3 regions of the Paenibacillus sp. FSL R7-0273 genome follow, and region 3 is predicted to be linked to each of the others. Evidence: riboswitches for the same ligand, from Rfam matches in the RefSeq annotation. Region 3 holds a riboswitch; each other region holds the start of a gene.
What was found. A riboswitch is a leader RNA that binds a small molecule or an ion and turns the genes downstream of it on or off. The one in region 3 is predicted to bind cyclic di-AMP.
Positions count from the first base shown of each region.

Region 1: it holds a riboswitch for cyclic di-AMP, as region 3 does, so the genes downstream of both, R70723_RS17030 (APC family permease) here and R70723_RS27840 (KamA family radical SAM protein) in region 3, are expected to answer to the same signal.
Region 2: it holds a riboswitch for cyclic di-AMP, as region 3 does, so the genes downstream of both, R70723_RS00495 (C40 family peptidase) here and R70723_RS27840 (KamA family radical SAM protein) in region 3, are expected to answer to the same signal.

Region 1 covers NZ_CP009283.1:4,029,105-4,037,274, reverse strand. The annotation lists gene R70723_RS17045 (ATP-binding protein) at 19-1,935, shown strand; gene R70723_RS17040 (thioredoxin domain-containing protein) at 2,029-2,784, shown strand; gene R70723_RS17035 (disulfide oxidoreductase) at 2,781-3,215, shown strand; cyclic di-AMP (ydaO/yuaA leader) riboswitch at 3,442-3,601, shown strand; gene R70723_RS17030 (APC family permease) at 3,737-5,554, shown strand; gene R70723_RS17025 (ABC transporter ATP-binding protein) at 5,743-6,549, shown strand; gene R70723_RS17020 ((2Fe-2S)-binding protein) at 6,586-7,407, shown strand; gene murB (UDP-N-acetylmuramate dehydrogenase) at 7,566-8,170, shown strand, end outside.
Region 2 covers NZ_CP009283.1:92,633-104,111, forward strand. The annotation lists gene R70723_RS00440 (GNAT family N-acetyltransferase) at 1-324, opposite strand, end outside; gene tadA (tRNA adenosine(34) deaminase TadA) at 397-909, opposite strand; gene R70723_RS00450 (ATP-binding protein) at 1,234-3,513, shown strand; gene R70723_RS00455 (pseudouridine synthase) at 3,550-4,251, shown strand; gene motB (flagellar motor protein MotB) at 4,320-5,132, opposite strand; gene motA (flagellar motor stator protein MotA) at 5,116-5,913, opposite strand; gene R70723_RS00470 (hypothetical protein) at 6,118-6,411, shown strand; gene R70723_RS00475 (4a-hydroxytetrahydrobiopterin dehydratase) at 6,673-6,960, shown strand; gene R70723_RS00480 (c-type cytochrome) at 7,054-7,410, opposite strand; gene R70723_RS00485 (GNAT family N-acetyltransferase) at 7,536-8,021, opposite strand; gene R70723_RS00490 (C40 family peptidase) at 8,286-8,777, opposite strand; cyclic di-AMP (ydaO/yuaA leader) riboswitch at 8,783-8,927, opposite strand; gene R70723_RS00495 (C40 family peptidase) at 9,309-9,737, opposite strand; cyclic di-AMP (ydaO/yuaA leader) riboswitch at 9,810-9,948, opposite strand; gene R70723_RS00500 (hypothetical protein) at 10,173-11,003, opposite strand; gene R70723_RS00505 (M1 family aminopeptidase) at 11,015-11,479, opposite strand, start outside.
Region 3 covers NZ_CP009283.1:6,496,858-6,508,336, reverse strand. The annotation lists gene R70723_RS27870 (sensor histidine kinase) at 1-1,423, shown strand, start outside; gene R70723_RS27865 (ABC transporter substrate-binding protein) at 1,703-3,013, shown strand; gene R70723_RS27860 (carbohydrate ABC transporter permease) at 3,126-4,013, shown strand; gene R70723_RS27855 (carbohydrate ABC transporter permease) at 4,013-4,837, shown strand; gene R70723_RS27850 (beta-galactosidase, LacZ type) at 4,872-7,925, shown strand; gene R70723_RS27845 (DUF6612 family protein) at 8,132-9,031, shown strand; gene R70723_RS27840 (KamA family radical SAM protein) at 9,106-10,269, opposite strand; cyclic di-AMP (ydaO/yuaA leader) riboswitch at 10,412-10,555, opposite strand; gene R70723_RS27835 (cysteine hydrolase family protein) at 10,706-11,197, shown strand; gene R70723_RS27830 (copper amine oxidase N-terminal domain-containing protein) at 11,353-11,479, shown strand, end outside.

The sequences.
Region 1 (8,170 bases), 2.5 Mb from region 3:
AAGAAAGGAGAGGAGCGCATGCTGCAACATCCGGATCATTACCGTGACCTGCTGGTGCTCTTTTCTGTTATTATAGCGCTTCTGTCCTGCTTCTCCTCTCTGGATCTAGCCGAACGGCTGATCCGGGACAGCCGGGGACATAAATTTATTCTAATGCTGTCCTGCTTATTCGGAACGGGCATGTGGAGCATGCACTTTATCGGGATGCGGGCGATGCGGACGGACATAGCCGTTGCCTATGATTTCCCCTTACTGCTGTTGTCGCTGATTGTTCCGGTTGCAGCCTCTTATGCGTTCTTTTTGCTGCTCAGCAGCCCGCACACCCGAAGTCGGCTGTTTTTGGTGTTCGGCGGTGTGCTTTTCAGCAGCGGGCTGCTGATTATGCATTATTGCGGCATTATGTCGATGAAATTTTACGGGAATTATGAGCAGAGCCTGCTCTCACTTCTGATCTCCTTTGGCTTTGCGCTAATTGTTCCGGCCATAGTCTGCTTCTATCATCCGAGGTGGATTGCCGGACCGTACAATATGTTTACATTGCCAAAGGTACTGCTGGTGCTTACGCTTGCTGCCTGCCTGAGCGCATCCCATTATGCAGCAATGAACGGGGCGGTATTCTCGGCTTCCGGGACTTTCAATTACAGCGGAACTGTCCCGCTTTTGCCTGATTCCCTGCTGGCAGTCTCTTTGGCTGTATCCTTTCTGGTCATTGTGACAGCTGTTATGATTCTGCTCTACAGAGACCGGCAGCGAGTCCTTTTCTCAGCCAGCTTCAATGAGCAGCGTTATACAGCCTTATTCGACTCCAGTCCTGACATGGTGCTGTGCATTGATCCGGTCCGCCGGAAGGTCATCAGCTCTAACCCGTCCCTGCTGCAGACAACCGGCTACCGCAACGAGGAGCTGGGTGATTATAAGAGCATTTTCTGTACGCCGAAGGATGAAGCCATGCTGAAGGAGGCGGTAGGCCGTGCAGTGTCAGGCCATTCCTCCAAAATCGAGCTTGAGGTGAAAATAAAAACCGGCGGAACTATAATCTGCAGCACCACCGTATTTCCGCTCGTCCACGGCAACCAGAAGCTGGTATATCTGGTTGCCGAGGATATCACGGCCTTTATCCGGTTTCAGCAGCAGCTGATCGTAGCGAAGGAAGCGGCAGAAAGCGCGGACCGGATCAAAAGCGAGTTCCTGACAACCATGAGCCACGAGATCCGTACGCCGCTGAACGGCATCATCGGGATCAATCAGCTGCTTGCCGAGGATGCAGTAAATCCGGAACAGCAGGAGCTGCTGCAGCTGCAGTTTAACAGCAGTCAGGCGCTGCTGAATGTCATCAATGATGTACTGGACTTTTCCAGGCTGGATTCGGATGGTCTGCAGCTGTGCAGTGAAGCATTTCCCCTGCAGGGCTTGCTTGCGGAATGCTCCGGGCTGTTCGAGGCCGCGGCCAAGGAGAAGGGGCTGCAGCTCCGGATGAATGTGGATGGAAATGTCCCTGATTATGTAAAAGGAGACAGCCTGAGAATCCGCCAGATTCTGGTGAATCTGATCGGCAATGCAGTCAAATTCACACCGGCGGGTGAGGTGGCGGTGCATGTCGGATTCAGCCGTTCGCAGGGAATCGAGGGAGAATATACCTTCCGGATCAAGGACACCGGTATAGGCATTCCTGCTGACAAGCTGCCCTTGTTGTTTCAGCCCTTTACCCAGCTGGATGCCTCGTATAACCGGCTCTATCCCGGAACCGGTCTGGGTCTTGCCATCAGCAGAAAGCTGGTGGAGCTGATGAACGGACGGATTATTATGTATTCCGAGCCGGGCAGCGGGACGGAGGTTGTCTTCAGCCTGAAGCTTGAGTCCGCAGTGACGGAGCCTGAGCAGTCTCAGGACTTCGAAGAGACGGTCTCCCTGGAGCTGAATACGGAGGCTGTGTAAGCCCGGGTTTGCCAAAGTGAGAACTTTAATTATATAATTTTAAATTATATGATTCATATTTAAGCGGTCCTCAGGACAGAAAGGAACTCTCACTTGGGCAAAAACAAACGCAAAAGCGCTGCACTTCCTGCAAAAAGCAAAAATGAGCAGCTTGTAGCGCAAATGGAGAAGCAGAAGAAGAAAACACTGATAGTGATTGTTGCTACGATCGTGCTGGTGGCGGTTATTTTTGCCGGGCTATTCATGCTGGCGAACAAAGACAGCTCTACAGCAGGCACAGCAGCTGAGCCTGTTGAATTCAATTACAGCACTCTGACAAGACTCGGCAGTGAGGATGCTCCGGTCAAAATCGTCGAGTTCGGCGATTATAAATGTCCAGCCTGCGCCCAGTTCGCAGGTGTAATCAAACCGCAGCTGGTGCAGGAATATGTCAATCAGGACAAGGCAGCCCTGTATTTTGTAAACCTGGCTTTCCTCGGGCCTGATTCCACAACGGCTGCCCTTGCAGCATTGTCTGTGTATAATCAGAACAGCGATGCCTTCTGGAAGTACTATGATGCAATTTATGCGAATCAAGGCGATGAGAACAAGGAATGGGCTACAGCCGATTTCCTGGTTGAGCTGGCACAGAAGGAGAATCTGCAGATTGATTATGATCTGCTCCGCAAGGATATTGAAGAGAAGACCTACAAGAGTCAGATCGACAGTGAAATTCAGCTGGCAACAGCATCCGGTGTATCCTCTACGCCATCGCTGTTTGTGAACGGGGTAATGGTCGATGAGCCGTTCAATATGGAGGCGATTGACGCCCAGATTCAAGCCGCGTCCAAAGCGGTGAGTGCCGAGTGACAAGCTTTACTGCCTTTTGCCGGCGACATTGTCTGTATCTGGCCTGGTTTGTATCCATCATTGCTGTGGCCGGAAGCCTATACCTGAGCGAAGTTTTGAAGTTCGAGCCCTGCAAGCTATGCTGGTTCCAGCGTATCTTCATGTATCCGCAGCTGTTTCTGCTGGGAATTGCCACATACCGGGGGGATAAAAAAATTATCCCCTACGTATTGCCGCTGAGCATCATTGGCGGAAGCATCTCCATCTATCACTATGCGGAGCAAAAGATTCCTGCACTGAGCAAGGTGCTTCCGTGTACGATAGGCGTTCCCTGCAATGAGGATTATATTAATCTTCTCGGCTTCATCACCATTCCGCTGATGGCCTTGACCGCCTTTGTTCTGATTACAGTTCTGCTCTGGACAGGGCGCAAGGAAACCGACGCAGAATAAGCTGCCGGCAGGCGGGCTTTAAACGCTGATCATTCCTGATTTTTTTGTCACAATTAACATCCAAAACACGCTAAAACCAAGGTACAAAGGGATAATGCAAGAGAATGAAAGATCTCTTCATCCCCGATCTTGGAATTGCGGGTTTTGGATGTTTTTTCATGTCTTTTCATTTGTTTCACAGCTTTACTGGAAATGATTTGTAGACTATCATTAAGCCTTGTGAGAAGTTGAATATGCGCTGAATTTTCCGCAGGGAAATCGGGGGAACCATACTTGGCCGCAAGGCCGACGGGGTGAATCGGAAGCAGGCTCAAAAGCCTGCAGCCGTAGGGCTTTCCACAGCCCGAATCCGCCAGCTAACCTCGTAAGCAAAGGTGGGATAATGACCATGCCATAAGCATGCGGATCATTTCCGTAGGCTTATTTTTTTGCCTGCATTTATGAAAATCCACCTATGAAAGCGATGAAAACAGCGCACGGTATAACCGGTTCAACTAACAAAGAGAGGAACTGTTACAACAATGGTAAGCAAGGTAAAGCGGCTATTGATCGGGCGTCCGATGAAATCCAATGAGCTCGATCAGGAAAAGCTATCCAAGGTGAAAGCGCTGGCTGTCCTGTCTTCTGATGCGCTCTCGTCAGTAGCCTACGGAACGGAACAAATTCTCCTGGTGCTGGTGGCTGCAGGCTTCACGGCCATCTGGTACTCACTGCCAATCGCGCTTGCCGTACTGGGCCTGCTGGCCATCCTCATTTTATCCTACCGGCAGACGATCTTTGCTTATCCGCAGGGCGGCGGGGCCTATATTGTAGCTAAAAGCAATCTCGGTGTCCCCACCGGCCTGTTAGCAGGCGGCTCGCTGCTGGTCGATTATATTCTTACGGTTGCCGTCAGCGCCTCGGCGGGCACGGACGCGATCACATCCGCTTTTCCAGCCTTGCATGATCATACTGTACTTATTGCTGTATCCGTCATTTTGCTGCTAACGATCGTCAATCTGCGCGGGGTTACGGAATCGGCCTCTTTTATCGCAATCCCGGTATATTTATTTGTCGTTTCGATCTTCTTTCTGATCGGTGCCGGGGTGTTCAAATATTTGACCGGCGGCGCCCATGCCAGCGTTCCTGAAATCGGCTCGGCCGTGTCCAATGTCAGCCTGTTCCTGCTATTGAAGGCCTTCAGCTCCGGCTGCTCAGCCCTCACCGGGGTAGAGGCGGTATCCAATGCCATCCCGAACTTCAAGGCTCCTGCGGAAAAAAATGCTGCCAAAACGCTGATGATGATGGGGCTTATCCTCGGTCTGATGTTCACAGGTATTACCCTTCTGGCTTACTGGTATGGGGTTACCCCGGATGAAAAAGCCACAGTAGTGTCACAAATTGCGGAATCAACCTTTGGCCGCGGCGGTTTGTACTTCTTCATTCAAGGGGTTACAGCTGTCATCCTATTCCTGGCTGCAAATACGGCTTATTCGGCGTTCCCGCTGCTGGCCTTTATGTTTGCCAAAGACAAATATCTGCCGCATGCGTTTATGGTGCGCGGAGACCGGCTGGGCTTCTCTAACGGGATTATTTTTCTCGGCGTCCTGTCGGCAGTGCTGGTAGCCGCTTTTCACGGAAATACTGAAGGTCTGATTCCGCTGTATGCAGTCGGCGTATTCATTCCGTTCACGCTGTCCCAGCTCGGCATGATGGTCCACTGGTTCAAAACAAGACCCAAGGGCTGGCAGAATAAGTTTGCGGTTAACACGGTCGGTATGCTGACCACACTTACGATCACCCTGATCTTTATTATTACGAAATTCTCCAGTGTATGGATGGCGTTCATCTTCCTGCCGGTGGTTATGTTTGTCTTTCACCGGATTCACCGCCATTACCTCAATACTGCGGATCAGCTGCGGATTTGTCCGGCAACCGACAAGCCCTGTATTAAAGGCAGCACAGTAGTCGTTCCTGTGGCGGGTGTGACGCGCGCTGTACTGCATTCGATCAGCTATGCCAAGTCCCTGACGGATAATGTGGTGGCTGTATATGTTGGGTTTGATGAAGAAGAGATCCACAAGATGGAGCAGAAGTGGGAGGAATGGAATCCGGGCGTGCGCCTGATCGTTCTCCGTTCCCGGTACCGGAGCATCATCCGTCCGCTGGTGAAGTTTATTGATACCATAGAGTGGAAGACTGCTGCTACAGACCATATTACAGTGCTGATTCCGCAGTTTATTACGAAGCACTGGTGGCAGGCCGTCCTCCATAATCAGACCAGCCTGTTCATCCGCTCTTACCTGATGAATCAGAAGGATATTGTAGTGGCAACAGTGCCCTATCATTTGCACAAATAGACAGGTAATTCAAGCATCGGCTGCTTCCGTTAATAACGGGGCAGCCTTTTTGTGTGAACTCTTGTACAACTTTCAGATATTTGCGATAATGATAAATGAGAAAGAATATCAGTTGAGTGATAAAGAATTTCAATTGAACCGGACTAATACAAAATACAACTATACATAAATATTTAAGGAGTGGGATTATGTCAGAACGTTTGAACACAGAGCAGCTAAGTATCGGGTACGCGGAAGCAACCATTGTGAAGGAGCTGAACCTGTCACTGCCGACAGGGAAAATCACCGCTCTGGTCGGTGCTAACGGCTCCGGTAAATCCACAATCCTTAAAACAATGGCCCGGATTATGAAGCCGAAGAGCGGAAGTGTCATGCTGGACGGTAAATCTATCCATACACTGTCAACCAAGGAAGTCGCCCGCCAGCTGGCGATCCTGCCGCAGAACCCGACCGCACCGGACGGTCTGACTGTATCCGAGCTGGTCAGCTACGGACGTTATCCGCATCAGAAGGGCTTCGGCACAATGACGCCTGAAGACCGTGATATCATTGCTAATGCCATTCAAGTAACCGGCATGGAGGAATTCCATAACCGGCCGATCGACCGTCTCTCCGGCGGCCAGCGCCAGCGCGCCTGGATCGCTATGGCTCTGGCCCAGCAGACGGAAATCCTGTTCCTGGACGAGCCGACCACGTTCCTCGATATGGCCCATCAGCTGGAAGTGCTGCAGCTCCTGCAGAAGCTGAACCAGGAGGAAGGACGGACCATTATTATGGTCGTGCATGATCTTAACCATGCTTCCCGTTATGCCCAGCATATGGTGGCGATCAAAGCAGGCACGGTCATCAGTGAAGGGGCTCCTGCTGAGGTTATGACACCGGAAGTGCTCCGCAAGGTGTTCGGGATTGAATGTGACATCGTTGCCGATCCGCGGACCGGTGTGCCGCTGTGCCTGCCGTATGAGCTGGCGGCTTACAAGGCTGCCGGTTTGTAAGCAGGTTTAAGGGAAGCAACAGGAGGAGGAAATGAGATGACAGAAGCACAGCAGCAGGAACAGATAAAGGACTTCAGCAGCAAGTTTGATTTGCATCCCGGCATACCTGAAGGCACCGTGTATTCCTTTAATGCCGGGGAGATGGCTGATGAAGCCGGAATGAGCGCTTTTGTTGAATGCTACAGGCCGCTGATTAAAGGTCTGGATGATAAGGTGGCAGCAACGTATTTTGCCGGAGCTTTCGGTAATGTGGCTCTTGCAGTCCAATACGCGCTCACTGTATATTCTTCAGTTCCTGTAATCAGTCTGTCTGCACTGTCCGTGCATCTCATTCCGTCCCAGGGGTACTGGCGTGTCGCCTTCTCTCTGGAGGACTGGTCTTTTGAGCCGGCTCCGGCCGAAGCAGGGCAGCGGACAGAGTGGCGTAATGAGCAGCTGAGCCAGTTCTACCGGGATACGGCTGCCCCGCTGCTAACCATGCTGTCCCGTGTCACCGGTCTGGCCGGGGGCGAAATCTGGGGACAGCTGCCCACCAAATTTAATTATTATCTTGAAGTCTTTACTTCCGGTGGCCTTCCTGTCAGCCTGCTGGATACCCTGCTGGATGACTACAGGTATCTGTGCGAAGAAATGCCGGCAGAGATATTCGGCTTGAAAAGAAATCCGTTTCAGGTCAAGGTGCGCAAGATCGAATCGCTGGCTGAGCCGGATAAGACTGTGAATATGCGCAACCGCTGCTGTCTCTATTACCGGACCGAAGGCGGAAGCTACTGCTATACCTGCCCGCGGCTGAAAGAGGAAGAACGGTCCGCACGCCGGACGGAATACCGGAAGACGGCATCTGCCGGACATGCATAGCTATAATATTTCGTAAAATGTCCGCATAAGCTCTATTATCACAGCAGCAGCAACAGGCTCCCGTCATTGACAAGGGAGCCTGTTCGTTGTTACAGTTGTGGATGCCATCAATCAGGCTGATCACCGGATCATGTATTGATTATAAAGGAGCATGAAAGATGAACATAAGCCAAACCGAAAAGGATTTGCAGCAGCTTCTTCCGGCTGGAACGGTAAGAAGCCGGGAAATGCTGAAGACCTATGTGTTTACACAAATCGGCGGCATTGCCGACATTCTGGCAACACCTGCGAGCTATGAGGAAATTCAACGTGTGGTTACATATGCCAGGGAGCATAATATCCCTTTAACCGTGCTGGGCAACGGATCTAACGTTATTATCCGTGACGGCGGAATCCGGGGAATTGTGCTGTATACTTCTATTTTGGATAAGATGACTATAGAGAACGGCCTCCTAGTTGCCCAGTGCGGAGCCAAAATTATCGACGCATCAGCCTTTGCGCTGGAGCAGGAGCTGACAGGTCTGGAATTCGCCTGCGGTATTCCCGGAACCGTAGGCGGGGCGCTGTATATGAATGCCGGTGCTTACGGCGGTGAGGTCAAGGATGTGCTGCACAGTGCACTGGCTGTCAACAAGGCCGGAGAGCTAGTAACGCTGCAGGGTGAGGAGCTGCAGTTTGGTTACCGGCACAGCATTTTTGCCGGCGGGGACTATACTGTGCTGGAGGCGCGCTTTGCCCTGCAGCCGGGAGATCCGGCAGCTAT
Region 2 (11,479 bases), 880 kb from region 3:
GATGGCATAGTCTATAAAATAACCCAGATCCGCATATTGCGCTACACCCCGCACCAGATTGGAAAGGGTAACTTGGCCAATCAGCTGTCCATCGGTCAGGAAAATGCCGAACATGTAAGCCCTGTCCTGCTCCGCATCACTGATACGCTGGCTTAGCAGCAGCTCCTGGCTTTCGAGTGTAAAATAGTCCGCTTCACGCAGCGGTTCGTACGGCTGGTGGTGGGCTCGGTTGCGCAGCCTCAGCTGGAGCAGCTTATCTGCATCCTGCAGCTGCAGAAGAGACAGATAAATGCCCTGCGCGTGATTGTATAGCTTTATTTCCATGGCGGTACCCTCCCTTCTTAATTTAAAAAGTTTGTCATGAAGCATTCCGCCCAGCTTGAATGGTGCGGGAGGTTAATCCATTCCGAGCTTGGGCGGCTTCTTGCGGAGCCGGCGGAAGAAGGAGGTAAGCAGCTCTGCGCACTCCTCCTGAAGTACACCCTGAATGATCTCAGTCCGGTGATTAAATCTCGGCTCCTCGAGCAGGTTCATAAGGGTTCCGGCACAGCCTGCCTTCGGATCTGTGGTGCCGTATACCGTAAGCGGCAGCCGTGATTGAACCATTGCCCCTGCACACATGGGACAGGGCTCAAGCGTAACGTAGAGCTGGCAGTCCAGCAGCCTCCAGGAGTTAAGCGCAATGCTTGCCTGGCGGATAGCGACCATTTCGGCATGGGCGGTTGAGTCCAGTGTTGTTTCTCGCAGGTTGTAGCCTCGCCCGATAATCTCCCCGTGGCGTACAATAACCGCGCCGATAGGCACCTCGCCCAGGCTCTCTGCTTTGCGCGCTTCCGCAACCGCCTCTTTCATCCAGAATTCATGAAGGCTTAATTCATCCTCCGGTAATTCACTGCTGTGAATATTCAAGCTGATCTTCCCTTCCCTGTAGCAATCCTTGTACAACGAACAAATATTCGTTCTGAACAAATTGTGTATAACTCTGTGGATAACCGCCTACTTATACACAATTTTGTGCACACCAACACTTAATAAACTGTTTATATGTGAATAGCCTGTGGATGATGTTCATTATTTCCTTCATTATTGTAGAGAAACTGTATTCAAAATTCAATGTTTGTGCAGGAATAAGAGACATCTATATGCTCTTTTCAAATAGATTGGCAAAAGGTATGATATTCATGAACCATCTCCTTGATTTTTTTACCAGCTGATAAGAGGTGAATATACAGCTTGTCCATTAAAACTAAATTATCGGCGATCATTTTTGGTTCGGTGCTGTTGATACTGGGGCTTAATCTGATGCTGAATATATATACAGCCCGGAATAATTTGCTTGCTGAAAGCAAAAATAATATGAAGACGACGGCCATGCAAATCGCCGTTTCTGTCGAGCAGAGCAATTACAGCTCGAATTATGTCCAGCACCAGATGGCTCAGAACCTGCGCCTGGCGGCCATACTGGCTGCAGAGGAGCTTGACCCGGATATCAGCAATGTGAGCAATTCACAGCTGAAGCAGCTGGCGGACAAGCTGGATGTATCTAACATTTCGCTTCTTGTCCAAACCGAAGATGATATTATAGTAGCCAAATCCTCTGATCCTGCCGAGCTGGGGCTGTCTACCAAGGGCATGGGTTTTTGGTATGTCGCTTTTCTTGAGCTGTTTGCCGGACAGAAGGTATCCGTTCAGCAGGGGCAGGCGCTTGAGAACTTCTGGTCAGGGCCGTTTGAATACTCAACCTCCAATCCGGATTTTATTGAGAAGTGGGGGTACTACCGGGACCCTTCAAGAAACTATATAATAGATCCTTATATCCGCAGTACCGCAGTCAGTGATTACGTGAGAATCATGGAGCCTGAGGAGATTGTCCGGCGCTCCAAGGAGGTCAATCCCGGGCTTCTGGAGATAACGGGGATGAATCCCAAGACCTTTGGCTCTGAGACCATGCAGCCGGATGGCACGGACAGCGTGAATCATAAGCTCCGCAACCGTCCTATCCGGTTTGGTTCCTATATTTTCGGTAATATTGATGAGGATAAGACAGCAATGATGACGGCTATAAGGAAGGAAGCTCCGGTTACAATCGATACAACGGCCTTGGGAAAAAGAGTGCTTAAAAGCTTTATTCCCATTATTCTGCCGGGGAACGATGATTATGTCATCAGCGTAGTTATGGACTACTCTGTAATCTCCTCCGTTATTAATGAGGAACTGGTCAGTAATATTACCACATCGGTGCTGCTGCTGGTCATTTTCTTCATATGCAGCTATGTCCTGTCCGGTATTGTTACGAGGCCGATTAAGGATATTCTGCGGAAGGTCAACGATGTGGCCAAAGGCAACTTTGAGTCCCCGCTTAACGTTACCAGCGGGGATGAGCTGGGCCAGCTGGCCAGCCGGATTAATGCTATGACCGCTCACCTGTATAAGCATACCAATGAGCTTGGACGGGCGCTTGAGGAGAACCGGGCTGTGAAGGAGCACCTGGAGTCAGTAATCAACGGAACCTCCGATGCTATCCATACGGTAGACATGGAAGGTAGGATTACCAGTACGAACATGGCTTTTGAGATGCTCTACGGCTGGAATGCTGCTGATGCGAGGATCAAGCCGCCGTATCTTGTGCCGGCAACCGTACAGAAGCAGGAGGATATGCGGCTGCAGGAGCTAAGAGAAGGTGCTGTACTGCCGCCAGTGGAGACCATGCGGCTAAAACGCGACGGATCTGTAGTTGAGGTCAGTGTGAGCACCTCAATAATCCGGGATGAGGAGGGAAGGCCTCAGGCCTTTGTTCATGTCTCGCGTGATATGACCGAACGCAACCGGATTGAGGAGCTGCTCAGACGTTCTGAGAAATTGACGACAGTCGGCCAGCTTGCTGCAGGTGTTGCCCATGAGATCCGTAATCCGCTGACAACACTGCGCGGATTCCTGCAGCTTCAGAAGGAGAAGGGCGTTCTTGTACCCCTGCACATTGAGCTGATGCTGTCTGAGCTTGACCGGATTAACTTGATTGTGAGCGAGTTTCTGATTCTGGCCAAGCCGCAGGCGGTTCATTTTCAGGAGAAGGATGTACGGTATATTCTGAATGATGTGATTTCCCTGCTGGACAGCCAGGCGCATCTGTTCGGGATTGAATTTGAATCCCGGCTTGCAGGACAGCCTGCAATCGTGCATTGCGAGGAGAATCAGCTGAAGCAGGTCTTCATCAATATCGTCAAAAATGCAATCGAGGCGATGCCCGGAGGCGGCACTATAACCGTTTCGCAGCGGATCGAAGGAAATTCTGTTATCATTGTAATCTCAGACGAGGGTGAAGGAATTCCGGAAGAGATGCTGCCTAAGCTGGGAGAGCCCTTCTTTACGAATAAGGAGACGGGGACGGGGCTCGGACTGATGGTCAGCCAACGGATCATCCATGCCCACAAAGGCACCATGGAAATCAGCAGCGAATACGGGTGCGGGGCTGAGATCACTATTATATTGCCTGTACTACGCAGTCAGGCCTGATACAAGGATTGAAAAAGGAACGGAGTGAGGACAGAAATGAGAATTAATAAGTTCATCAGTGAGACAGGCTACTGTTCACGCCGTGAAGCAGACAAGCTGGTAGAGAGCGGAAGAGTTACAATCAACGGAGAAACGGCTGTATTAGGCAGCCAGGCTGTTCAGGGAGATCAGGTGCTGATTGATGGCAAGGCGCTTGAAACGGGCAGCCAGGTGGTTTATATCGCTTTAAATAAGCCGGTAGGGATTACCTCAACTACAGAAGGCCACATTCAGGGCAACATTGTTGATTTTATCGGCCATCAGGAGCGGATATTTCCGATCGGAAGGCTCGACAAGGACTCCGAGGGTTTAATTCTGCTTACCAATGACGGGGATATCGTTAATAGAATACTTCGGGCTGAAGGCAAGCATGAGAAGGAGTATATAGTGACTGTAGACAGGCCGGTTACACCGTCCTTCCTCAACGGCATGTCCAGCGGAGTGAAGATTCTAAGCGGCAAAACACTGCCCTGTGAAGTAACACGGATATCGGAGCGTGAATTCCGCATTGTCCTGACTGAAGGCAAGAACCGGCAGATCCGCAGAATGTGCAGCGCCTTTGGCTATGAGGTAAGGAGCCTGCGGCGGATCCGGATTATGAATATTCACCTCGGAGCCCTGAAGACCGGGCAGTGGCGTGATTTGAGCGTGCAGGAGAAGCAGGAGCTGGGGGCAATGCTCAGCTATGAGCTGCAGTAGCAGCAAATAAAGAAAGAGCTGTTTTCACGGGCAATCCCGGAAAACAGCTCTTTTTGAAGCTTTGATTATTATGTCGGCGGAGTAACGCTCGTTGTTTCGGATGAGTCCGTGTACTTCCGCAGGATAGAAACTTCTACACGGCGGTTCTTGGCCCGTCCCGCAGCAGTTCCATTGTCGGCAATCGGATGGTATTCACCATAACCGATCGGACTGAACTTAACCGGATCGAGGCTCGGATTAAGCAGCAGAATCTTCATGAAATGCAGCGCACGGTCTACGCTGAGATCCCAGTTGGATGAATAGCTGCTGTTGGAAATCGGGATGTTGTCGGTATGACCCTGAACAAGCACGTTGTAATCCGGGAACTGCTGCAGCATGCTTGATATGGATTTGGCCAGCTGGCGGGATTCATCCTTAACCACTGCCTGTCCTGAGGCAAAGAGGGCGTTATCACTGATGGTAATCATCAGCTGCGACTGGTTCAGCTTGGTGCTCAGCAGGTCGGTAAGCCCGTTTTTCTCAATATACTGGTCAAACTGCTTCTTGAGCTTCTCAAGATCCTCCTGCTCCTGCTTGCGCAGCTTGGCAATTTCGGACTCTCCTGTATTCGGGGCAACAACGCTGTCCATCTTATCATTTTTGCCCTGATCCAGCTGGGACTCGGTAGGAGTAGCTGAACGCTGGTCCAGTATACCCGTTCCGCCGTTTAAGGCTGAGCTGAAGGCCTGGCTCATTTGCTCAAACTTCTTGGCATCGGTGGCACTCATCGCATACATAACGAGGAACAGGGCAACCAGCAGGGTCATCAGGTCGGAATAAGGCAGCAGCCAGGATTCGTCGGCATGCTCCTCGTGCTCCTCATGCCTAGTCTTTTTGCTCACTCGAACCGCCCTCCTTATTTAGCTTGGCGCGTTCCGTTGGTGTAAGGAAGACAGATAACTTCTGGTTAATGGCAATGGTCGAAACCCCGGACTGGATAGAGAGCAGCCCTTCAACCATCATCAGCCTGAGCTGAATTTCTTTTTTGGAGATACGCTTAAGCTTATTGGCCATCGGATGCCACATCACATAACCGGTGAAAATACCAAGCAGCGTTGCAATAAACGCACCCGCAATCGCGTGGGCAAGCACATCCATATCACTCATATCCGCCAGGGCAGCGATCAGGCCGACAACGGCACCAAGGACCCCGAGTGTAGGAGCATACATACCTGCCTGGGAAAAGATCAGAGCACCAGCTTTATGTCTGTCCTCTGTTGCATGAATATCCTCCATCAGAACATCACGCACGAACTCCTGGTCGTTTCCGTCGATAATCATCCGCATGCCGTTTCTCAAAAAGTCGTCCTCAATCTCATCTACCTTTGATTCCAGTGCCAGCAGTCCTTCACGGCGGGTAATCGATGCCCATTCCATAAAGGTGGTGATCAGATCGGATTTGTTAACCATTTTTTGCTGAACGAAAAGCAGCTTGAACAGCTTAGGAATCGTCTTGAGCTCAGCCATCGGGAAGGCCACAAAGACGGAGGCTACAGTACCAAGGAGAATGATTACATAGGCCGCCGGGTTATTTAAGCTTGTAAGCGGGGCATGCTTCAGGATCATACCGCCAATAAAAGCAACCAGACCAAAAATTAAACCAAGGATTGTTGAAAGTTCCATTATGCACCTCGTCCATGAGAATTAAAAAGTGATCCGTCACAGCCGCATGTATCATCCTTGAACAGCAGCAGGACACCCTGTGTGAAATCAAATCACGTATATTCTTATTTATCGACAGCATTCCCTTTTTTGTGAAGTCATTTTTTCGGCTATAATAGATAGGGTAAGTTATTATTCATCTGTGGAGAAAACGGAGTGATAGACGTGGGTGTTAAGCACGGCAGAGATTACAGTGAGATTCTGAATGAGCTGACGGAGGCCGTCAGCCGGATTTCAGACAGTTATGTATTTTTTGAAATGGAGCCGGACGAGTGGCAGGAGCTGCCGCAGGAATCAAAGCTGGAGGTATGGGAAGCGCTCGCAGAGGATCTGTTCTACGGGCTTGGCAATGAGCCTGTAATTCATGTGGGCAGCGGAGTTGTCATCTATGATAAAGAGACACACCGGATCAACATTCTGCTTGGTGAGCAGGATCTGGCTTCGGTGGTTCTGGTCTAGAGCAGCCGCATTCACAGAGGGGGCGGTTTGCCCGCCTCCTTGCACCCGTGGTAAAATTGATGCGACGAGTGCTATTTGCCGGGATTTCAGAATACATTAAACCGAAAAAAAGCCTTTATCCTGGCGCATCCCTTGGACTTTCAGAAGCTGAGGGATGTTTTGTTTAAAATATCAGATAGTATAAAGGCTTAAGGAACAGGCAACAGGTAAAGAACAGAAGCATACGGACTTTACTGCTAATTAAGTAAGGGAGGAAGCAAATTGCAATTATCAGTGGAAGAGCTGCATGAGCAGATAGGTAAGCTGGAGGGCTGGAAGCTGGAGCAGGAGACTCTGGTGCGCAAGTATATGTTTAACGAATATATGAAGGGTATTGCCTTTGTGGATGAGGTGGCGGCCATATCGGAAGCCTTTGACCATCATCCGCACATCACCATTGACTACAAAACCGTCACCCTGCGCTTATCGGCAAAAGAAGAGAGCGGCCTTGCGGCGCTTGATATCCGCCAGGCTAATGAATTTAATGAAGCCTTCGACAAAGCACGTTAGGGCAAGGTCTAATATAAGCGCTGCACAAAAAAATGCCCGTACCAAGGACCGGCTGGAGTCCTTGTACGGGCATTTGTATGAATCAGCTACGGGTTACTTTTTCTCGGCAAGCCACAGGGCGATATTGGCGATTTCCTCAGGGGCCAGCTTCTCCTTAAAGGACGGCATTTGTCCGCGCCCCTTGGAGACGATACTGTAAATGCCCTCGGCATCCCGTTCACTGCCCTCATGCTGCAGGCTTGGGCCTGCACCGCCCTGGAGCTGATCACCATGACAGGAAATGCAATTGGCTTTGACAGCGGCCTCCGCACCTGCGGTATCCAGGGTTACCTGAGGCATTACAGGCTTATTCTCTTCCGCGACCTCTTCTTTGCCGGGCAATGTGAACAAGAGCACTACTGCAAAGGCGCAGGCGGCAAAAAATAAACCGCTCATCATCCATTTCTGCATCTTCATCCGTCCCCTCCATGTAAGCTGCTTCTTCATTATACCGAATGGTAAAGCGTTATCATAGAGGATGTGTCAAATAATTGAACAATTTTGGCTGCGGCTATTTGGCATATTCCCGGAACCGGTTATTTATTATAAACCATGCAGTAAAATGGCTTGTCTCCGGAGGGAGTACGGCGTTCATACGTATCTGTAATCGTAAATCCGCATTTCTGGTAGGTCCGGATGGCCCGCTGATTCCAGGTCAGCACCTCCAGGTCAATCTCCCGGTCCGGATATCTCTCCAGAGCAGCCTGAAGGATTGCATTCATAAAAGAATGCCCCCGTCCATGTCCGCACAGCTCAGGACGCATGCCGATGCCGAGCCGGACCACGCCTTCCATCGGAAACAGCTGCGCGAAGCCGCACAGGCCGCCTTGGGCGTCCACAACGGATATATATTGCTCGCTGCGCAGTACCGGGTCGCCAAATTCTATGCCTAGCGCCTGCATCTGCTCCCACGGCAGCCATCCGTAAATATTATAGGGCGGCCTGTAATCCCATCCGCATATATCCTCGGCGTGACTGGTCTCCATTGGCACAACATAAAAAGTAACTGGGGTGCTGCTCATAAGGCCACAGGCCTCCTTTCAGGGGACGATTCAATCTATACCGTATACTTAATTATATACATAACAGGGCGGGTTCAACTCAGGAATTTGGTGCAGCAGGCAGAAACTTGACAAACCGCCAATAATATTTTATGAAATTGCGGAAAATAGGGTTTTAAGGTGTTTTATGCGTGAGGGGAGGGGTAAGTAGTTTTATAGACAAAAAAACAGGCCCCCTCCAAGATTTCGGCAAAAATCCTGGAAAAGCGCCCGTTTTATCGTTACTTATTGAACATCATCATTTTCTTCGGAATCTGTTGCAACTGCATGGTAAGCATCTGTGCTCATGATCCGTTTGGCGCCAACGTAGCGGTTGACGTAGTAGTTGTCACTCAGCGAGCTGATGGTTACGCCCTTTGAGCTTGAAGCATGTGCGAATTTGCCGTTACCGACATAAATGCCGACATGGGATACGCCGCGGCCGCTTGTATTGAAGAATACAAGATCGCCTTCCCGGAGATTATCACGGGAGATCGCAGTGCCCATCTGGTATTGGGAGCCGGATTGATGCGGCAGGTTAATGCCGATCTTATCAAATACGTACATCGTGAAGCCGGAGCAATCAAAGCCGTTAGTCGATTCTCCGCCGGAAACATACTTGGTTCCGATGGCCTTATCGATGACTTTATCCATCCTGGAATCTGCGGAAGCGCTTGCTGCTCCAATGGTAAGCATAATAGAAAAGCTGAGTAGTGCGGCGGCTAACTTCTTCTTCAAAAGTAAATACCCCTTCCAAATGCCTACGAGGTTAGCTTAAGGGTTCGGTTGAAGGTCCCCTATGACCCCTCTGTGAATAGGAGGTCAATTCACCCAAAATCGGTTCCCCCGTTTCCCTTATTTCGTAAGGGAACTCGGCACGACTGTTGATTAGATTAGCTGGCAGAACATTATGACAAAACGTTTGTAAAACACGGTTGAATAATTACAAAAATGTTACTAAAAGCTCACTGCGATAATTGTAGCAAAGACAGAGGCTGTTGGCAATCACTTAAAACATATTAATGCATAATATTTGCGCTTTTTAAGAGAAGCGGGTGCTTAAAAAGACTCGAATTTACGTGCAAAGTAAGCTTTTTCAGAAATAATATTGGAACTTTTAGTAAGAGGGGTGTTTCATAAGGCCCAGATGTGTGTAAAAGGAATAATAAGGAAATAAAAAGGCAAAACCCGGAGCTGATTACGGCAATAATCAAGTCCGGGCCAGTATAAGTTACAATTATGTGTCAGAGGTTGTAATAAGGGGAAGGTTCAATCGTAAGCGACAGCCTGGTAAGCTGTTGTGCTCATTACGCGTTTGGCGCCAACGTAGCGGTTGGCCCAGTAAGCCTGGCTCAGCGAGCTGATGGTTACACCCTTGGAGCTGGAGGACTGTGCAAATTTTCCGTTACCGACATAAATACCGACATGGGAAACTCCGTTGCCCAGCGTATTGAAGAATACAAGATCGCCGGCACGCAGATTGCTTTTTGAAACGGCTGTGCCTACACTGTACTGCGCTTTCGAGGTGCGGGGCAGCGTAAGGCCGATGTTCTTAAATACGTACTTGGTGAAACCGGAACAATCGAAGCCAGAGGTGCTTGTCCCTCCAGTTTTGTAAGAAACTCCGATCGTTTTGGAGATAACTGCGTCCATTTTGGAGTCAGCTGAGACGCTTGTGGCGCCCATAGTGAATACCATCACAAGACCCAGTGCTGCTGCGGTGCATTTCTTTTTTAGATGTGTACGAAATGATGTGTGACTTTTCAAAAGATGTACTCCTTCCAAGGCCTGCGAGGTTAGCTTAAGGATTCGGTAGAAGGTTCCCCTATGACCCCTCTAAAGCGAGATCAATTCACCCAAAATATGGTTCCCCCACTTCCCGGTGCTGGGAATTTGGCGTTTTATGCACCAGAACAGTGACTGTTGATTGGCAATGTTGAAGTGTATAAGGTACATACAGTTAGTCGAAATTAGTTTCAAAAGATTACAAAGTTGTTACCGGTGGTACAGGCATCATTGTAACAGAGGTTTAAATGTTTTGCAAATGCACTGTAAAGCGGCTGCTAAGCACAAAAGAGTCACACCCCTGAAACAGAGGCAGTGACTCTTTTAATATGCCGTTTTGGCGGAAAATTATTGTGGGAATGTTTTACTGCTCCACAGGTGGTACTGGGCGGCGATTCCCCACATTTTGAACAGGGTGGAGGGGAGCGGTGCAACCTGCCGGAGGAGCAGCGCAGGCAGTCCGGGATAGAACAGGCCCGTTACCGCGCACAGCAGCCAGGTTAGCAGCCCTCCTGCGCCAAGCACAAGTGCTGCCCCGGTAGATGGAATAAGCAGCCTGAGGTAAGCGGGCAGCGCGGAGAACATGCCTGTGCCGGCAGTATAACCGAATTGCATATATAGCAGTACAGTCCGAATAATATACAGATAGAGCATCCAGGCCAGCAGATAAGGGAGAAGCCTCAGAAGCAGCTTATAATCTAACAGCCCGCCTAACAGCAGCGTATACATTTTGGGCAGCAGCCAGTATAGCGGAAGCGCGGAGAGTGCCCATTCAGCCAGGCTGAAGACGAATACCGGCAGCCCGTAAAGCCTCATTCCCGGAAAAAAGAACAGGCCGCGCTCACCCTTGCGCTCCTGATGCAGCTCATGGAGCAGTCCGGCGCGGATAAACGGGGATACCAGCAGCCGCAGCAGCGACAGCCCCAGCAACATCCAGAGCCAGCGCTGGACCCCCGGGTCACTGCCCAGAGCAGCCTGACCCTCGATATAATACAGCAGCCTGCCCAGGCCGCTGCCTCCGGCATGGGTATCCGGATAACGCAGCAGCACCGGGATAACAGCAGACCTGACGAACCTGTACAAAAAATAGCCCCAGAGCAGCCGGTAGATAAATAGCAGAATCAGTATATAAAATTGCTCCTTCATGCTGATCCAGCTGCGGGAAATTGCTCTTTTCACTATCCTTCACCTCACCAGACTAGAGTTCCGAGCAGAGTTTCAAGCAGTTTGGTTACACTTAGCGTCCAGCGCGAGAGCGTCTTCGGCGCAAGCTCGGCCAGCATGAAGTTATTCAGATGCTTAGCCTCCAGCAGAATGGAGTGTCCGGGGTCAATGTCCACAGAGGCAAGCGGGGCTTTGTAGGACAGCTGGAAGGCAGTCGATTTCTGCTCCCCGTTCCAGAATTGCTGTACGGTATAGCCGTCGGAAAAGGTGAATTTAACCGGAACATTAGCGTAGCTGCTGCCCTTATTGCTCACCTCTACCGTAGCCTCATAACGGGGCTCTCCGCCGTCAATGCCGGCTTTGGCAGCACCGTTGGTAATGCGGTCTACAGAGAAGTCAGGCGCACCGCCGCTGTATACATACTCGTCAAAATAGTCCTGCCACGACTGCTTGGTTACTTTTTCGACAACCTTCTGGAAGTCTGCAGTAGC
Region 3 (11,479 bases):
GTCCGGCATCGGAGCAGCCAATATGGGCCTGTCTATTCTGGGCGGAAACGGCAGGAGCTATACCAGCGATGTCACCTATTGGTCCGGCTCTGCCGGGGAGCTGAGGGATCATCCGGTTTCAAGGGCAGCTCAGGAGCAGGGCGGACGGCTCATCTACAGCTTCATGGATGCAGGTCCGCTGAATTCACAGAACCGCACGCTGGTAGCGGCCAAGGCGCTAACTGCACCGGGACTTGCAGAGCCGTACGGCACACTGTATATGTTCACGCGGGAAAGTGATTTCCGTAAGAGCTATGCCAGCTTTACAAGCCAGGGTAATGATGTCATGTTTCTGGATCCTTCAGGCCGGATTGTGTCGAGTAACCGCACAGAGCAGATCGGTGAGCTGTCTCCCGACCTCCTGAACAGTGCGAAGCAGATTGACGAGGGGAATCTGGACAGTGAGGAGCTGACGATCGGCGGTCGGGATGTGATTGTGCTGGCGGATTATCTGCCGGCTTACAACTTTTATATTGTGAATCTGATCGATAAAGAGGAAACCATCGGCACACTGCTTGATAAAAGAACACTTTTTCTGATCGGGGGAGCCATTGCCGCTGTTGCGGTGCTGGTCATCTATTTCCTGACGAAGCGGCTTACGCTATCCCTGCGCACACTGGTCAAAAAAATGTCCAATGTAACCAAAAAGAATTTCCATAACTATATGTCTGTCACCGGAAGCTATGAAACGAGGCAGCTGAGCACGGCATTCAACTATATGCTTAAAGAGCTGAATGACTATGTCGCCCAGCTGGTGGAAACGCAGAAGGAGCAGCGGAATGCCGAGCTGGCTGCACTGCAGCAGCAGATCAATCCGCATTTTCTGTATAACACGCTGGCCTCAGTCAATATTCTGGTGCAGCGGGGCAGCAAGGAGCAGGCGACGGAGACGATCCATGCCCTGATCTCCCTGCTGCAGAATACGATCAGCAATGTGAAAGAGACCATTACGGTGGAGGACGAGCTGATTAATCTGAAGCATTATGTCTTTATTAATCAGGTGCGCAACGGCAGCCGGGTCAAGGTTGAAACCTTCGTCTCGCCGGACTGCATGAGCGCCAAGGTGCCGAAGCTAATCCTGCAGCCTTTTATTGAGAATGCCTTTTTCCACGCCTTCAATATTAAGACCTCGGGCTATATCTATGTCACCCTTATGAAGGACCGGGATTCACTGCACTGCGAGGTGGTTGATACAGGAGACGGTATGGATCTGGACAACAAGGAGACAATCCCGGCTTCCACAAGCAGCCGCCAGCTGTTCAGCGGGATCGGCATCCGTAATGTCCATGACCGTCTGCTGCTGCTGTACGGTGAGCCGTACGGCGTAACCATCACCAGTACCCCCGGCCAGGGGACAAAGGTCTCTATCAGAATTCCTTGCTGAAAAAAACGCATTGAACCGCTGCCTTTGCAGCATACTATGACAGCTACGCCGCAAGCCGGCGCCGCACAACGGCGTCGGCTTCTTGCATCTGTGCGGCCTGTTTTACCTAAAAAAAGTGCGAAAGGGGAAAAATAATGCTAATCCGTGGACCGTGGAAGCGGATACAGAAGACAATATTATCACTATTTTAACTAAAATCATTTCTAACGGAATGATGAACCGGGATGATATTCTTGATAAAGAAAGCACTTTCAAATAAATGTTAGGGGGACTTACATCATGAAGAAAAAAGCTACCGCGCTTATGCTCGCCGGATTTACACTTCTGACAGCATGCTCAAGCAACGCAAATACGAATAACCAAGCCAATACAGGAGCCGAAGGAAATGCAGCTGGCGGAAACCAGAAAATTACCGTTTGGGCCTGGGACAAAAACTTCAATATCGCTGCAATGAACCTTGCTAAGGACGCTTATGTGGCAAAGAATGCAGATGCTCAAATCGACGTTGTTGAATATGCGCAGGATGACATCATCCAGAAGCTGAACACAGGGCTTAACTCAGGCTCCGCTTCCGGTCTGCCAAACATTGTTCTGATTGAGGATTACCGTGCACAGAGCTTCTTGCAAACGTATCCAGACGCTTTTCAGGAACTCGGCGATGCCATTAACACTGCTGATTTCGCTGAATACAAGCTTGGACCAACCAGCTTTGACGGCAAGCAATACGGCGTACCGTTCGACTCCGGTGTTGTAGGCCTGTACGTACGTACTGATTATCTGCAGGAAGCCGGCTACACGGTTGACGATCTGCAGGATATTGACTGGCAGCAGTACATTGAAATCGGTAAAGCCATTAAAGAAAAAACAGGTAAAGATATGCTGACACAGGACCCTAACGATCTGGGGCTGATCCGCATGATGATCCAGTCCGCCGGCTCCTGGTACCTGAAAGAGGACGGAACAACACCTGACCTGAAAGATAACGCGGTTCTGAAGGAAGCCTTCGAAAGCTACAAAGAGCTGATGAATGCTAATATCGTGAAAATCAACTCCGACTGGAGCTCCTTCCTGGCAGGCTTCAACAGCGGTGACGTTGCTTCGGTTCCTACAGGTAACTGGATCACACCTTCTGTAAAAGCATCGGCTGACCAGTCCGGCAAATGGGCGGTAGTACCGTTCCCTAAACTCAAGAATGCAGCAAACTCTGTACACGCATCTAACCTCGGCGGCAGCTCCTGGTATGTGCTGAACAATGACGGTAAAGAAGCAGCGATTGAATTCCTGGGCGCAACCCTTGGCTCTGATGCTGACCTGTACCAGAAGCTTGTAACAGATGTAGGCGTTGTAGGTACTTACAAACCGGCTGCTGAAGGCGAAGCTTACAGTGCGGCTGATGAATTCTTCGGCGGACAAAAGGTTATCGCTGACTTTGCAAAATGGACTGCTGAAATCCCGAACGTAAACTACGGTCTGCACACTTATGCGCTTGAGGATATTCTCAAGGTTGAAATGCAGAACTTCCTGAACGGTACGGACCTGGACAAAGCGCTTGCCGATGCACAGTCCCAGGCTGAATCCCAAATCCAGTAAAAGATCTTGTAATACCTGATTACTCCGCTGTCCTCCCTACCTGCCGTCTAGAGCCAGGACGGAGGATAGCGGCTTCTCCTATGTAAAGATATACGCCTGTATAGAGAAAGGAATGAGAGCTGTGAACCATACCATGCGCAACCGCGCTAAGCTTACCGGCTGGCTGTTTATTGCTGCAGCCGTCCTCATGATCTGTCTGTTTTATTTCTATCCGATGATTCAAGCCTTGCTGCTCTCGTTCAAAACGGGTGCAGGGGCTAATCTTCATTTTGACGGATTAACCAACTACAAACGCCTGCTCAGCGACAAAACCTTTTTTACCGCAGTAAAGAATACCTTCCTGTTCCTGATTGTACAGGTACCAGTTATGATCGTGTTTGCGATGATGATTTCGGTGCTGCTGAATGACAGCAAGCTGCGCTTCAAAGGCTTTTTCCGTACAGCGATCTTCCTGCCTTGCGTAACCTCACTTGTAGCTTACTCCGTCGTGTTCAAATATCTGTTTGGCAATGACGGCCTGATTAACCTGGCTTTAATGAACCTGCACATCCTGTCTGAACCGATCCAGTGGATCTCCGATCCCTTCTGGGCAAAGGTTACCATTATTATCGCCATTACCTGGCGCTGGACGGGATACAATATGATTTTCTTCCTCTCCTCGCTGCAAAACATCGACAGTTCCATTTATGAAGCTGCAAAAATTGACGGTGCTTCGGGTCCGAGACAATTTTTCGCGATTACCGTGCCACTGCTCAAGCCAATCATTCTGTTTACGTCGATTACCTCGACTATTGGTACCCTGCAGCTGTTCGATGAAATTATGAATATAACTAAGGGAGGTCCCGGCAACGCGACGCTCTCCATTTCCCAATATATTTATAATCTTTCGTTCAAATACACGCCTGACTTCGGATATGCCGCTACCGTGTCGTATTCTATCGTAGCCATGATTGTTGTTCTGGCCTTCCTTCAAATCAAACTGGCAGGTGATGATAAATAATGAGAAGCTTACGCCGTGCCCCAATTTATATTTTTCTGTCCATTGTCGCGTTCGTTTCGATTTTCCCGTTTCTGTGGATGATTATCAGCGCCACTAACCTTTCGGTTGACGTGACCCAGGGCAGAATGCTGCCCGGTACAGCACTGTTCGACAATATCAGAAAGCTGACAGAGTCGATCAACCTGGTGCCTGCACTCTGGAATACGCTCAAAATCGCTCTGACAACAACGGTTCTGGCCCTGCTGGTTGCTTCCCTGGCCGGCTACGGATTTGAAATTTACCGCAGCAAAGCGAAGGATATGGTCTTCAATCTGTTATTATTATCCATGATGATCCCTTTTGCCGCGCTGATGGTTCCGCTGTATCAGATGTTCTCCAAGCTGTCGGCTGCTGCTCCGCTGATCGGGGTTAATACAGTCGCTGCTGTCGTTCTTCCGACCTTTACGACGGCTTTCCTGATCTTCTTCTTCCGGCAGAGCTCAAAGATGTTCCCTCGTGAGCTGCTTGAGGCCGGACGGATTGACGGATTATCGGAGCTGGGCCTGTTCTTCAAAATCTACATGCCGACGATGAAGACGACCTATTCTGCCGCCGCAATCATCACGTTTATGTCCAGCTGGAATAACTACCTCTGGCCGCTGATCGTGCTGCAGACTCCGGAAAAACGGACGATTCCGCTGCTGATCTCGAACCTGGGCTCCAGCTACTCTCCGGATTTCGGTGTTATAATGGCCGCAGTCGTTATCTCTACACTTCCGACAGCACTCGTCTTCTTCCTGATGCAGAAGCAATTCGTTGCCGGTATGGTGGGATCAGTGAAATAATGATTTACAAGTTCACTTTCTATCAGAGGAGGAAATGAAATTGGCAGTTAACCCAAGCTTGAGCTGGCTGGAAGATCCGGGCACCTTTAAGGTGAACCGGGTCGAGGCTCATTCGGATCACCGCTATTATTCAAATCTGGCTGAGGCAGAGGCCGGAGCGCCGATGGATATGCGCTTCAGCCTGAACGGAAGCTGGAAATTCAGCTATGCGCCGAATCCGGCAAGCCGTGTGGAAGCTTTTTATAAGGAAGAATTCAATTGCACAGGCTGGGACAATATTCAGGTTCCCGGACATATTCAGCTGCAGGGCTACGGCCGGCCGCAATATGTAAATACAATGTACCCTTGGGATGGGCTGATTGATCTCCGTCCGCCGCACATCTCTCCGGACCATAATCCGGTCGGCAGCTACGTTAAGGAGTTCCGCCTGCCGGAAAATATGGAGAACGGACCGCTGTTCATTTCGTTCCAGGGTGTTGAATCGGCGTTCTATGTCTGGCTGAACGGTGAATTCGTCGGCTATGCCGAGGACAGCTTCACTCCCTCAGAATTTGACCTGACCCCGTTTATGCGGGCAGGCAAAAACAAGCTGGCTGTTGAGGTCTACCAGCGCAGCACCGGCGGCTGGCTGGAGGATCAGGATTTCTGGCGGTTCTCCGGGATTTTCCGTGAGGTGTACTTATATACGGTTCCAAAGGTCCATATCCGTGATCTCGAGGTACGGGCTGAGCTGGACGATACTTACACACAAGGCAGTCTGAATGTAACCATGCGCCTGCTGGAGTTGCCGCAGGATACGGTAAGTGCCAAGCTTGAGCTGAAGGACCGTGACGGGGAGGTTCGGCTCAGCAGCGGGGGTGTGTTTGACGGGCAAGAGCTAACCCTATCGGGTGAAGTAGCAGATGTTCTGACCTGGAGTGCAGAGACCCCGTATCTCTATACCGTTTGTCTCACTTTGACGGGGGCAGACGGAGCTGTTGTCGAAGCTGTTGTGCAGAAGGCAGGCTTCCGCCGGTTCGAGATGAAGAACAAGCTGATGTGCATCAACGGCAAACGGATTGTCTTCAAGGGCGTCAACCGCCATGAATTCAACTGCCGCACAGGCCGCAACATTACCCGTGAGGATATGCTGTGGGATATTGAGACGCTGAAGAGAAGCAACATCAATGCCGTCCGGACCTCGCACTATCCGAACCAGACTTTATGGTATGAGCTGTGCGATGAATACGGGGTTTATGTCATCGATGAAATGAACCTGGAAACCCACGGCTCCTGGCAGAAGATGGGCGCGGTCGAGCCGTCCTGGAATATTCCGCATAATGATCCGAAATGGCATGACATCGTGCTGGACCGTGCGGTCAATATGGTGGAGCGGGACAAGAACCATCCGTCCATTCTGATCTGGTCCTGCGGTAACGAATCGTATGCGGGGCAAGTCATTCTGGATGTGGCGAACTGGTTCCGCAGCCGGGACAACAGCCGTCTCGTTCACTATGAAGGCGTGTTCTATGACCGCAATTATAATGATACAAGCGATATGGAGAGCCGGATGTACGCGAAGCCGGCCGACATTGAGGAATATTTGAACAGTAATCCGGACAAGCCGTATCTCAGCTGCGAATACATGCACGCGATGGGTAACTCCGTCGGCGGCATGCATAAGTATACTGAGCTTGAGAACAAATACCCGATGTACCAGGGCGGTTTCATCTGGGATTACATCGACCAGTCCATTCTCAAGAAGGACCGCTATGGTAATGAATTCTTCGCGTACGGCGGAGATTTCGGTGACCGTCCGACGGATTACAGCTTCTGCGGGAACGGCATTGTGTTCGCTGACCGGAAGTGGACACCTAAGATGCAGGAGGTTAAATTCCTGTATCAGAACTACAAGCTTGCGCCAGACCTGACAGGCATCCGCGTGACGAATGAAAGCCTGTTCGCAGGAACGGAGCATCTGGCACTGGAATACAGCCTGTATTGTGAGGGCGAGCTGCTTGGCAGGTGGACCACAGATGTCAGCGCAGCTCCGCAAAGCGAAGTACGGGTACCGATTGAGCTTCCGCATACGGAAGGGACTCCGGGCGAGTACAGCATCCAGGCTTCTCTGGTACTGAAGGAAGCTGAGCTGTGGGCCGAAGCAGGATATGAAATCGCCTTTGGCGAGCATATCTTCAATGTGGAGGCTGCGCAGGCTGAACTGCCTGCAGGCGCACTGAACGTAGTAGAAGGAGATGTGCAGATCGGCGTAATCGGCGAAGGCTTTACCGTAATCTTCTCCAAGCAGGTCGGATCGCTCGTGTCGCTGAACTATCACGGACATGAGATGATTGAGGCTCCTCCGGCGCCGCTTTTCTGGCGTGCAGCTACTGACAACGACAAGGGAACCCAGCTCGGATACCATGGCGGAGCCTGGTACGCTGCCAGTCTGGCCCGCAAATGCGTAGAGGGAAGCCTTGAGCAGGAGGAAGGCGCAGTAACGGTAAGCTTTGATTACCGGTTCAGCATTCATGAGGAGCTGGCGTTTAAGACAGCTTATACTGTGTACGGCAACGGAACGGTAAGAGTTCGTACGCGTTATTCCGGTGCTGCCGGACTTCCGGATGTGCCGATCGTAGCCTTATTCTTCAAGATGTCGGCTGACTATGAGCAGTCCGAGTGGTACGCAATGGGACCTGAGGAGAACTACATCGACCGTGCGTTCGGCGCCAGACTCGGTGTGTTCAGCCGCAAGGTACAGGAACTGCCGTCCCGCTATCTTGTACCGCAGGAATCAGGCAACCGCACGGGTGTCCGCCGCGTGAGTATTACCGATAAAGCAGGAGTCGGGCTGCAGATTACAGCTCCGGCAAGCGCTCCTGTAGAATGTACCTTGTCGCCATATACCGCATTCGAGCTGGAGCATGCCGCTCATCCGTTTGAGCTTCCGCAGGTTCACTACACTGTAGTAACTGTTGCCGGCAGACAAATGGGCGTCGGCGGTGACGACAGCTGGGGCGCACCGGTCCATCCGGAATACAGAATTCCTGCAGACCAGCCGCTGGAATATGAATTCTTCCTGTCCGGTTTGGGTTTGGGAGAGAATTAATGTAATGCTGTAGAAATGAAGCCGGCCCCGCTCTGATGGTATTCAGAGCGGGGCCGGCTTTTGATCATTTACAGGAAATTATCTCCATGATAGATTAATGGTGGGACAAGTGCCCATGGCAAATATACTATGATCGGATAGCCGGAGGGGCAGCCTTGGGAGAGGTTTGCTGTGGCGGGCATTGCAATCCGAGAGGGAGATTCGGGATGAAAAGGGTACTAAAAACAATCGGCACAAGTCTGGTAGCGGGGGTTGTGCTGCTGTCGGGAGCGGCTGAAGGGGTGTCCGGCTCTGATACAGTGTCGGCAGCGGCTGCCAAGGCTCCTGCGGCTAAAGCATTAACGGCCGATCAGGTGATCAGCAAGGTAACTGCAGCAGCAAAGACACTTAAGAATTTTCACATTGATGTGACCAAGAAACAGGATGTACAAAGCGGAGGCGTGAAGATCAGCAATACCAACACGCTCAATCTGGATATTAACCGCCTGCCTGCCTTTGCTGCAGCAGGAAGTGTAAAAGTCAGCCTGCTGGAGACTTCTTATGAGCTGTACGCAAATGATAAGGAGTCCTACTATCTGGTAGACGGCAGCGAGCTTATCGCAGATTCTGAAGGAGACTATGAAAGTAGTGAAGAGCTTAGCAATACTGATACTGTAACGGACGGCGACGGAGAGCCGATTGATCCTGAGGCGCAGTATTGGATTGACCTGGAGAAGGCAGAGTGGAATACCTTTTACTCCAAAGGCCAGTATGATCCTGCAGCCATGCTGGATTCCGTCAAAGCCTACAAAAAATCCATGAAAATAAGTACTGCCGGAACACAGACTGTTATGCAGTTTACACTGACTGATCCGGCGGCAGCTAAGGCGGTCATTACCTTATATGATCAGGAGAATCTTTGGGATGGGGAGACCCTGCAGCCGAAGAGTGTAACCTGGAAGGTATTCGTCAATACCAAGACATGGCAGACAGAGAAGCTGACTGTTGACCTGAGCTATGTATTAGCAGCTGACGGAGCGAAGGATACATACACTACCAAGATTGAAGCGAAATACTCCAAGAATAATAAGATCCCAGCAATTGTTAAACCGGCTGAGCTGGAGTAGAGCTTATAGCGGAAATATTGAACAGCCCCGGGATAATCCAATCTCCGGGGCTATCGTTGTTTTAATAGTGAGTCTTACTTCGCAATAACAGTCTCCTGTAACGCTGCATTACATGCAGTGACACCCGTACTTTTCTTCACAGGCTTGCTCCAGTATTGCTCATTCCCCGGCAGGTCATCGAACCATTCGGCATCCTCCGGGCAGTCGAGGATCATGAATTTTCCGTACTCCTGATCACGGGACTGATGGTATTTAAGATAGGCTTTGCCGTCTTCAATGGCCAGAATTTCGATTTTGCCGGAGGAGTGGCTCATGGAAAGCCTGACTCTTTTGCCGAGGCCTGAGGTTCGGGCTTTGGCTTCTTCGACGATCCGGTATACCTGCTCAAGCGGCAGGACGAATTCACGGTTGCCGGCGATCGGCCGGTTAATAAAGAAATAGTAGGGCGTGATTCCGGCCCAGGACAGGCGGTCCAGCAGCTCACCCAGAACAGCAGGGTCATCGTTAATGCCCTTAAGCACCGGAGTCTGATTGACGATAATTGCCCCGGCGTCATGCAGGGCTCTTACGGCCCGCTTGGCCTCAGGTGTGATTTCCCGCGGATGATTAATATGCGCCATAATATAAATTCGTTTTTCTACAGTAGAGTGGGTGCGGATCAGCTCCAGCAGCTCGGGGTCCTGGGAGATACGCATCGGATTGAATACCGGCAGCTTGGAGCCGAGGCGGATGATTTTAACATGCGGGATGGCCCGCAGGCTCTCAATGATGAAGCGCAGCTTGGTTGTCGAGAGGATCAGACTGTCGCCTCCGGTCAGCAGAACGTTGTTGATCTCCGGATGGGCGGCGATATACTCAATTCCGGCGGTGACATCGAAGGAGGCTTCTTTGACATCATTGCGGAACAGCCGTTTGCGGAAGCAATAGCGGCAGTAGGCCCCGCAGACCTCGGAGACAATCAGCAGGGCGGTAGTCCGGTACTTATGCTGGCAGCCCGGCACCACATAGTTGGCTTCCTCATCGGAGGCATCCCACTGCCCATACTCCATGAGCTCTCCCTCTCCGGGAACAACGAGCCTGCGGATCGGATCATCCGGGTCCTCCCAGTCTATCAGGGACAGATAGTAGTCGTTCGCCCGGAACACAAATTTGTCCGTGACCTCCTTGAGCCGGGCTCTTTCTGCTTCGGGCAGTATTTCCATTTTGTTAATGTCGGTTATGTATCGTACCTTTTGCACATGAATCTCTCCTTTGTTCTCAGAATGGCGAGACAATAGGGAGCCTTGATGTCAAAAGCCAAACTGTTAGCCAGCAGGGTCTCTAAAGAACACAAAAAGAGACCCTTAGCACAAGGGTCTCATGTTATTAGAAACATAAAAAAGCAGACCCATCCACTACTGACGAGGTTAGCTGACGGACTCGGGTAAGATGGTACCCTACATTGCTGATCTCAATGATTCGCCCCAATTGACTGGTTCCCCCGCTTTCCAGCTGGAAATGCTGGAAATTAAGCGTAGTTCAAGTATAACCTGCAAAGTTTGCTTAAGTCAAAGTTGTTGGCGTCAGCTGCAAGGCTATCTTTTTACAGTTTAGTTTTAATTAAACGTTATTTGGTATTCCGTCTGATTATGTTGTACGATATCGGCATATCTTTTTACAACAAGGAGGACCTTGATGAAGCTGGGTTATTTGATTATTGATATGCAGGAAATCTATGTGCGGGATTCGGTCGATCAGAAGACGCTGGACCGCGGCTGTGAATATATTAATTATGTCGCAGACATGCTCCGGGAGAAGGATCAGCTGGTCATTCACATTCAGGATATTGAGGGCATAGAGGAAGCTACCAGGGAACGCTACAATATCATTCCGGAAATTCAGGTGAAGGACAGTGATCTGAAGGTAACCAAGGAGCACTCTAATGCATTCTGGAAAACAGGGCTGGAGCAGCTGCTGAACGACCATGGTGTCGAGCTGCTGATCATCGCCGGCTTCTCGATGGAGCACTGCGTGCAGTTTACCTACAACGGGGCAAGCGAGCGGGGCTTCCGTCCGGTTCTGCTGCAAAATGGCGTTTTGAGCGCATACAGCGACGTAATCACTGCTGCCTCTAGAGACCGTAATCTGATCTCGTATCCGGTGATTCCATATTTGATTAACCAGTAGCATTGAACACCAACGACACCCTGTTTGTCTGCAGTAGCTCTGCGGAACGGAGGGGTGTTTTTTATTTGGAGAAAGCCTCTTGTATATTGAAACTTTTTCCATTTACGCTCGTCCAATAGTACAGAAGCTATTCTATTATAGGGGAGACTTACATAATGAAAAATTGGAAGCTGGCTGCCGGCATTCTGGCAGCGGCTATTGCTTTAAGTCCGGGAGCAGCATCTGCAGCCTCGGCCAGCGTTATTCAGCTGAATTACAAAGAGACCTCACTGGGCCGCAGCC